DNA from 3 places in the Paenibacillus salivarius genome. Region 1 is predicted to be linked to each of the others. Evidence: riboswitches for the same ligand, from Rfam matches in the RefSeq annotation. Region 1 holds a riboswitch; each other region holds the start of a gene.
What was found. Region 1 has a riboswitch for cobalamin ahead of ACSFXJ_RS03070 (anaerobic ribonucleoside triphosphate reductase). Riboswitches for the same ligand answer to the same signal wherever they lie in the genome.
Positions count from the first base shown of each region.

Region 2: it holds a riboswitch for cobalamin, as region 1 does, so the genes downstream of both, nrdI (class Ib ribonucleoside-diphosphate reductase assembly flavoprotein NrdI) here and ACSFXJ_RS03070 (anaerobic ribonucleoside triphosphate reductase) in region 1, are expected to answer to the same signal.
Region 3: it holds a riboswitch for cobalamin, as region 1 does, so the genes downstream of both, ACSFXJ_RS18975 (ABC transporter substrate-binding protein) here and ACSFXJ_RS03070 (anaerobic ribonucleoside triphosphate reductase) in region 1, are expected to answer to the same signal.

Region 1 covers NZ_CP195592.1:686,288-689,414, forward strand. Annotated here, with positions in the region: gene ACSFXJ_RS03070 (anaerobic ribonucleoside triphosphate reductase) at 1-1,114, opposite strand, end outside; cobalamin riboswitch at 1,385-1,623, opposite strand; gene ACSFXJ_RS03075 (hypothetical protein) at 2,085-2,306, shown strand.
Region 2 covers NZ_CP195592.1:1,315,369-1,318,495, reverse strand. Annotated here, with positions in the region: gene glgP (alpha-glucan family phosphorylase) at 1-635, shown strand, start outside; cobalamin riboswitch at 791-985, shown strand; gene nrdI (class Ib ribonucleoside-diphosphate reductase assembly flavoprotein NrdI) at 1,123-1,500, shown strand; gene nrdE (class 1b ribonucleoside-diphosphate reductase subunit alpha) at 1,475-3,127, shown strand, end outside.
Region 3 covers NZ_CP195592.1:4,107,406-4,110,532, forward strand. Annotated here, with positions in the region: gene ACSFXJ_RS18970 (FecCD family ABC transporter permease) at 1-834, opposite strand, end outside; gene ACSFXJ_RS18975 (ABC transporter substrate-binding protein) at 831-1,847, opposite strand; cobalamin riboswitch at 2,048-2,253, opposite strand; gene ACSFXJ_RS18980 (hypothetical protein) at 2,402-2,662, opposite strand; gene katA (catalase KatA) at 2,890-3,127, shown strand, end outside.

The sequences.
Region 1 (3,127 bases):
GCCGGTGTCCCAAGGCGATCCCGTGCTCCAGCCCGAGCTTGACCAGGTTCAGCGTATTAAAGGAAAGGTTGCCTTTCCCGGACAAATGGTTGCGTCCGAACCGGTCGGCGACGACCCGGGTGCGGCAGCCCATCGTGGCGAATTCCGTATCCGGATCGGCCGGATCGTAATACATCAGGTTTAGCGGCGCATCCAGATTCGCAAAATTCGGATACAGGCGCTTCGCGGAGCATTCCGCCGCCTTCACGAACAGATGATAGTTAGGCTCGCCCGGATTTTGGTTAACGCCTTGCTTGCATTTGAAAATCTGAATCGGAAAAATCGGCGTTTCCCCGCTGCCGAGGCCTTGCATCGTTGCCGTCAGGAGCGAACGGATCACGAGCTGGCCTTCCGGCGAAGTGCAGGTGCCGTAGTTGATGCTCGTGAACGGGATTTGACCGCCCGCGCGGCTCGACATCGTGTTCAGATTGTGGATCAGGCTTTCCGCGGCTTGCAGCGTTTCGCTCTCGGTTTCTTTTAACGCATATGTAAAAGCTTTTGGATATTCGGCTTGAAGATCGTTGCGGCTCATGTTGATTTCTTCATCAGCGAACAGCGTACCGTCCGCCTCTTCAAAATACTCCAGCCCTTTGAGAAAATATTTGGCAAACGACTTGGCCACGTAAGGGGCGAGGTCGAAATCCAGCTTGTTGGCCGATACGCCGCCGTATTGCGAGTTTTGCTGGGATTGGAAAATAATCGCGACCAGAGCCATCGCCGTCATGATCGACTTCGGCGGCCGGACGCTGCCGTTGCCGGTGTTGAAGCCTTCGCGAAGCAGCTTATCAAACGGGATGAAAATGCAGTTGGTCGTACCGATGGCATACTGGTCCAGATCGTGCACGTAAACGACATTGTCTTTGATCGCCTGTACGAGCCGAGGCGGCATGACGAAGTGGTTTGCGTACCACTTGGCGTACTCGCTACCGAATTTGCTCATTTTGCCGGAGAAGCTTTCCCCGTTCAGGTTGGCGTTTTCGCGCAGGACCTCCAGGTTCGAACTGGCCACGATTTCCTCGCCGAGGCGGATCACTTCCCTAAGGATGGAGTCTGTATTTGTTTCCGTTGCAGGCATCCTCCCCTGGGTTTGGTCCGTGCTCTTCTCCATACTCGTCTCCGTTTCGTTTTCCGTCCATTCATCGATTCGATTCAACAGCGTCATTGCATGTTTTCCTCCCCGAACACTAGTGAATTAATCCATATAAAAAGCACTCCCAACCCGGCCCAGGTCGAAAATGCCCGAATGCGTCGCAATGATAGCTATAGAAAGGGAGTCGTCATGCTGTCAAAAACAAAGCTATGGATAAGCTGCAAGCGGACACCTCCCTGTACCTCGCAGGTTAGCGCGGTGTCTTCCAAACGGGCAGGTCTCCTGGCTCTCGTGATTTTCCCGGCGCCTTCCCGCAGGACAGGGTTGGTTCTGCAGTGGCGATATGCCGGCAAAATGTGCGGATGACACGATTCGGATCGTGTCGCATCGCACGTGACGATGACAGTGGCGGGACCGCAGCGGACTTGCACCGCTTTCCCTTTTAAGCTCCGGCGGGCTTTTTCCGTCGAAGCACCCGTTTACACTATATTTTGTTGTGTTGATAATACATTAACCCAATATCTAGTGTTTGTAAATGGGACTTGCGCGAAATAGGCGGATGAAAAGAATGAAAATCGAGTGAAAGCAGGCGGGGATTGGACAAGCGGGATTTGAAAATTTTTTGTGAATGTCCGGGAAGGCGGAGAGGGGGGGAGATGGGATTTTGGATGAGTGTGGCGGCGTCTCGGTAGTATCTATTTCGTGGACTGTAACGGTTGCCTGAGGCGTTAATTGGGAAGAACTCGCATGTTTTCAGAACTAACGGTTGTCCGGGAGCCTAATTGAGCTAAAAGGGCGGGTTAGCGGACCTTGAGCGGCGAATAAGGGCCGTGGCAACCGTTAAGAAGGGAAGGAAGGTGATTGAGGCCATTTAACGGCTGTGGCAACCGTTAGGAATATAGTTAGGTGGGAGCAAAGCGATGATGTACCATGGTGCAGCACGACGGATGCAGCGGTGCACTATGCTGCTTGGGGCGGCAAAGGGTACAACATTGCCTGGCGGCAGCCAAGTGATACAACAAGTTGCCTGGCGGTAGCCAAGCAGTACAACATGTTACCTGGCAGCAACAACGCGGTAATCCCATGCGGTTCGGCAGCGACAAAGCGGTGCGCCAAGCTGCTTCCGCTGCTTCCGCTGCTTCTATGGAGAGTAACGCTTGCCAGAGGCGTTAAATAGGGTGAATTCACGTTTTCGCAAATTTAACGCTTGCAGAAGAGCTTATATAGCAAAAAGGGCAGCTAGTGTGGTGGAATAAGCGAAATAAGGCTCATGGCAATCGTTAAAAGTGTAAAAACGGAATTTGAGGTGTTATAAGGTCCGTGACAAGCGTTAGCGCCGTACAGGTTAGCGGATACAAAGCGATGATGCACCATCCGTGCTACAGAAGCAGGGCGATGATGCACCATGCGACACGACGAATGCATAGAGGTGCACTATGCTGCTTGGGGACAGCAAAGCGGTACAACAAGTTGCCTGGCGGCAGCCAAGCAGTACAACATGTTACCTACGCCAACAAAGCAGTACAACATGTCTGACGTCAACAAAGCGATACAACATATTATTAAGTGGTAGCCAAGGGTTATAACATGATGCCTGGTGGCAGCCAAGTGATACAACATGTTACCTGGCGGCAACAACGCGGTAATCCCATGCGGTTCGGCAGCGACAAAACGGTGCGCCAAGCTTCTTCCGCTGCTTCTATGGAGGGTAACGCTTGCCAGAGGCGTTAAATAGGGTGAATTCACGTTTTCGCAAATTTAACGCTTGCAGAAGAGCTTATATAGCTAAAAGGGCGGCTAGTGTGGTGGAATTAGCGAAATAAGGCTCGTGGCAATCGTTAAAAGTATAAAAACGGAATTTGAGGTGTTATAAGGTCCGTGACAAGCGTTAGCGCCGTACAGGTTAGCGGATACAAAGCGATGATGCACCATCCGAACTACAGAAGCAGGGCGATGATACACCATGCGACACGACGAATGCATAGCGGTCCACTATGC
Region 2 (3,127 bases), 630 kb from region 1:
GGCTGAACGAGGACCATTTGCTGATCGGATTTTCCCGCCGGGCGGCTCCTTACAAACGAAGCGACCTTATTTTTTCCAAACCGGAGGTCATCGAGCCTTACCTGAAATCGGGCAAAATCCAGATTGTTTTCTCCGGCAAGGCGCATCCGCTGGACGATACCGGCAAACGGATCGTGAGCAATTTGGTCGCCATGATGAAGAGATATCCGAAGAGCGTCGTATTCCTGGAAAACTACGATATGACGATCGGCGCCATGCTGACCCGCGGTTCGGACATTTGGCTGAACAATCCGCGCAGGCCGCTTGAAGCGAGCGGCACTTCCGGGATGAAAGCGGCGATGAACGGCGTACTCAACTGCTCGATCCTGGACGGCTGGTGGCCGGAGGCGTGCATCGACGGCGAGAACGGCTGGCAAATCGGCGGCGGCTTCGAGACGACCGATTTTGAAGTCCTTGACCGCCATGACAGCGAAGCCCTGTACGATACCCTGCTGAACCGGGTGCTGCCAACGTATTACGACAACCGCGACAAATGGGTGGAAATGATGCGCAAGAGCATCGAGACGACGCGCGAAGCGTTCGCGACCAAGCGGATGCTGGAAGAATATTACGACAAAATGTATATCAAAGCGTAATCGGTTTTTAAAGAGCCGGAACGCCCTTAAACGAAGCCGCCTCAAGGGTCGAAAGAGAGCCTATGAGGCGGATTTTTTGTAGTATTTTTATGTGATCATTCTGTTAAGCAGCTTGACACCTCACTATATATTGGGATATAGTCGCAATACGACAACTACATATTGTGGAAACAGGTACTTTGTTCATAGACAAGGTTTAAAAGGGAAGTTCGGTGCAATTCCGTCGCGGTCCCGCCACTGTAACAGAAGAGTGCTCTCCGATAATAACCACTGAACGGCTCCTTGTTCGGGAAGGTTGGAGAGGATGATGAGTCTGAAGCCAGGAGACCTGCCTGTTTCTTTCGCACGAATATCGCCTACGGGAAATAGGCAGTGTCTTACATCAGGTTATTGAATAAGCTGAGGTATTTTTGCTGCCCGTTTACCGGGAGATAAAAATACCTTTTTTTATGGAGAAAAACAGAATTTCGGCTGAGGGTGTGAAACGATGGTCATTGCATACGATTCGAAAACCGGTAACGTCAAACGATTCATTCAAAAGCTGGATGCGGATGCCGAATGCATTCAAATTGACGAGGAAATGAGCCTCGATACGCCTTATGTGTTGATTACTTACACGACAGGCTTCGGTCAGGTTCCGGAGAAGGTACAGAAATTCCTCGCCAGAAATCACGGGCAATTGCAGGCCGTGGCCGCTTCCGGCAACCGCAATTGGGGCCAATGCTTCGCTGTTAGCGCGGACCGGATCGCCTCCCAGTATAATGTGCCCGTCCTATATAAATTTGAGCTCAGCGGCACCCCTACCGACGTCGCCAACTTCCAAGAGAGGATGAATTCACTTGAAGCATATCGAGTTAAACAATGAGATCATGTCCCGGAGAGAGGACGGATTCTTCGATCTGGAGAAGGACCTGCAGGCCGTGCAGGCGTTTAAGGAAGAAGTGGAGCAGCAGCTGATGGCTTTTTCCGGCGTGGAGGAACGGATTCGGTATCTGATCGATCACAACTATTACTATGATGTGCTCGCGGAATACACCATGGAGCAAGTCAAGGAAATCAGCGAACGGGTTGAGGGCATCCCCTTCGATTTTAAATCCTATATGGCCATTTCCAAATTTTATCGGGATTACGCGCTGAAAACCAATGACAAAACCCGATATTTGGAGACGTACCGGGACCGGATCGTGATCGTTGCCCTCTTCCTCGGACGAGGGGATTTCGAAAAGGCGAAGGAGTACGCCGTCGCCATGATCGAACAGCGTTACCAGCCTGCGACGCCTACTTTTTTGAATGCCGGAAAAGCCCGCCGCGGAGAAATGGTATCTTGTTACCTGCTCGAGCTTGACGACTCGCTGAACAGCATCAACTACAACATCTCGACCTCGATGCAATTGTCCAAGCTTGGCGGAGGCATCGCCTTGAATTTGAGCAAGCTCCGCGCGAGAAACGAAGAAATCAAAGGCATTGCGAACGCCTCCAGCGGCATCATGCCCGTGGCGAAGATTCTTGAGGATACGTTCTCTTACGTGAATCAATTGGGTCAGCGAAAAGGCGCGGGTGCCGTGTATATCAATATTTTCCACTGGGATGCCAATGAGCTGCTCGATAGCAAAAAGATCAATGCCGATGAAAAATCCCGTCTGCAATCGCTGTCCATCGGACTCATTTGCCCGAACAAATTTTTCGATCTCGCGGAGCGCAATGAGGATCTGTACGCGTTTGCCCCTTACTCCGTCTATAAGGCATACGGGCAACATCTCGATGATCTCGATATCGATACGATGTATGAGGAACTGCTCGCCAACCCCGCAGTGCGCAAAACGAAAGTCATGAGCGCCCGCGACATGTTGACGAAAATCGCGATTATTCAGCTGGAGAGCGGATATCCCTACATCATTTACCGCTCGAACGCGAACCGTCAGCATGCGCTGAAAGCCATCGGCAATATCAAAATGTCCAACCTGTGCACGGAAATTTTTCAATTGCAGGAAACGTCCACGATCAACGATTACGATCAGCCGGATGAAATCCGCCGCGATATCAGCTGCAACTTGGGTTCCCTGAACATCGTGAACGTCATGGAACACCGCAAGCTTCGCGAGTCCGTCCATACGGGCATGGACATGCTCACCGCGGTGTCCGACATGATGAACATCGATAATGCGCCAGGCGTAAGAAAAGCAAATTCGGAGCTTCATTCCGTCGGTCTCGGCGTCATGAACCTGCACGGCTATCTGGCGAAAAACGGGATTCCTTACGAGAGCGAGGAAGCCAGGGATTTTGCGGAAACGTTCTTCATGATGATGAATTTCTACAGCCTGGAGCGCTCGATGATGATCGCCAAGGAACGCGGCGTGACCTTCATGGGCTTCGAAGCTTCCGACTACGCGAACGGCACGTACTTCGACCGCTATCTCGAAACCGACTACTCGCCGAAGACCGCAAAAGCGAAAAAGCTGTTTGAAGGTCTGGAGATTCCGGGACCCGCAGCT
Region 3 (3,127 bases), 2.2 Mb from region 1:
TATATGCGGAATGACGAGTCCGACAAAACCGACGACCCCGGACACGGACACCGCCGCCGCAGTCATCAGCGTTGCCACAATAAGTACGGTTAACTTCGTCCTTTCGACATGAAGCCCGGTATGAGCCGCCTCGCGTTCGCCCAAGGCCAGCAGGTTCAGCGAGCGTGCCCGGCTCCACAGGAACAGGGTGCCCAGCGCCAAATACGGAAACAGGATGGCCGTATACGACCATCCGCGCAGACTCAGGCTTCCCATTGTCCAAAAAAGTATTTCGTTCACGGTATCCCTGGACATCGCCGTTAGGAAAGAGACGACGGCCCCGAGAAAAGATTGCATCACCACGCCCGATAAAATGAGGCTTTCGATCGGGATTTTTCCGTTCTCCCTCGCTAGCCGCATGACGATCCACAATGTCGTGGCTCCGGCAAGAAAAGCGACCATCGGAAGGGTGAAAATACCGGCCAGCGAAAACTGCCAGCCGAAAAAGATCAGTACAGCCGCACCGACCGCCGATCCTGAAGATACGCCGAGCGTAAACGGATCGGCGAGGGGATTGCGCAGCACGCCCTGAAACGCCGATCCCGCTACGGCAAGCGAAGCTCCGACCAGCAAACCGAGCAGCACCCGCGGAAGCCGCACCTTCATGACGATTTGTTCGGAGGCGACGCTCCAGTCGGGTTCAATGAGGTTTCCGATCCATGGAAGGCGGTGCAGGATGATTCTGGCGATTTCACCTGCAGGCAAATGTACGGAACCGAACCCGATGCAGATCAGCAGCGTAACAATAAGCAATCCCAGGCCGATTAATCCGTACCCTGCCAGTTTGGTTCTCATTCCTGAATCAGATCCGGATAAATCGCTTTTGCCACCTCAATCAGGCCTTGGGTCACGCGAGGACCCGGACGGCTGAGCAGGTTGTCGTCCAGCGCCACGATGCGGTCTTCCTTCACCGCCGTGATTTGATCCCATCCGCCGCGGGACTTGATAATTTCGGCCAAAGTCCGGTTGTTTTCGTCAATGACGCTCTTGGCGTACAGAATTACGTCCGGGTTCGCCTTGATGATATTTTCTTCATTAATTTCGCTCCAGCCCGTTATGTCGCTTGCGACATTTTCTCCGCCGGCCAAGGTGATCATTTCATCCATGAACTCACCCTTGCCGACCGTCCAGCCCGGGGAAAATTCAATGTATACTTTTTTCTTTTGATCGGCAGGCAAAGTTTTGACGGCTTCGGTGACTTTCGCAAGCTCGGCTTTCATTTGTTCGGTTACCTCTGCCGCTTGCTGCTGGTGATCCGTGATCTTCCCGACCGTTTGAATATTCTCGATCACCTGATCGACCGTTTTCGGATTGGAACGATATACTTTCAATCCCAAATCAGTCAGGCTTTTTACCGTATCTTCACCGATAAGACTGCCCGCAAGCACGAGATCCGGCTGAGCGGCCACGACCGCTTCCACGTTGACTTGGAATCCGCCCATTCTCGGCTTGTCCTTTACGGCTTCCGGGTAATCATCGTTATCCGAAACGCCGACAACCTGCTCGTCCAGTCCGAGAGCAAACAAGCCTTCCGTCTCGGATGGAGCCAACGATACAATCCGTTGCGGAGCCGATTCAAACGTGAATTCCGTTCCGAAGGCATCCGTTACGGTTAGCGGGTAAACCGTACTTAGCTGTTGGTCCGCATTGGAAGCCCCGTTGGTGTCTTGCCCCTGTTCTTGTACCGCCTGATTCGCGTTGTTGCCTTCATTCGCCGCTTTATTCGAGTTGTTCGCACCGCAACCCGCGGTGACGAGCAGCAACAGCGCAAGCAGCCAAATCCCCCAAATTTTACTCCATTTCTTCATGTGTCCCTCTCCTTTTGAATATCTGATCTGGTAATAAAACGCCTGAAACGAGCGAAACGCTTATGTCCGCAAGAAAACCCATCCTGAATAGGATGGGTTACGTCTACAAAGATATACCGGGAACCTGGAATTTCTTGGAGGTCCCGTTGCCGGGGCAGATTCCTTCTTCTAAGCAGATCGTTATCCTTTCCTCGAAGGACCGTCTAATCTTCCCGTGGGCAGGTCTCCTGACTAACAGGTTGCGACGAAAGCCCGCCTTCCCATCATACTTTGACGTATGACAGTGGCATGCATGGGCTCGTCCCTGAATACAGTGGCGGGACCGTGCCGGATTTGCACCGGCTTCCCTTTTAACCCGAAACCCGCCGCAAAGGAGAGTTTCAGGACCTACGGGTAAAATATTCGCTGGTTTTAGGCTTACTTCTGTATAGGATTATAGGTTAAAAACCGTGAACTTACAACAATTTTAGCGCACAGAAAAGACCGCCCCGACGAACGAAGCGGTCTCTTTCTTGCAGTTAACGGCCAGATTAACTGCCAAATGATCGACAATCTTACATGGAAGACGAAATTGCCCCAATGATAAGAACAAAGAAAATGACATAGATAACGATACCGATCAATGCCCAGATCAACGATGCCTTGGCAAAGTTCGATTTGCTCGGATTCGTTCCGCCTCCGAAAGCCCATACGAACAGCATGATCAGGTTTACGACCGGAATCGCCATCAGCAGGATCGTAATCATCCAATCTTTCAGGCTGACTACGGGCGCTCCTTGCACCTGCGGATATCCTTGTTGTACATTCGGTTCCATGAAATACTCCTCCTCTATGGTAAAATTCTCCTATGAACCGTTCTCCATGATACTACAATTTCTCCTATAAAACTACTATTTTTTACACGATGTACCTTCCTTCATTTAGTTTTCATCTACCATTCATTCGGGCTTCATGACAATAATCTTAACCCTTTGGTAAAGTTGTCATATCGAGATCATATGTATAAAAACAGTGATGCCATTATATTTTTCGAGGTGATTTTATGAATAAAAATAACAACTATTTAACTACCAGTTCCGGCGCTCCGGTCGGAGACAACCAAAATTCGATCACGGCGGGAGGCCGCGGTCCCGTATTGATCCAGGATGTGCACCTGCTTGAAAAACTCGCTCATTTTAACAGGGAACGCGTTCCGGAACGGGTCGTCCATGCCAAAGGCGCCGGCGCCCACGGCGTATTTGAAGTAACGAACGACGTTAGCCAATACACCAAAGCCGCCT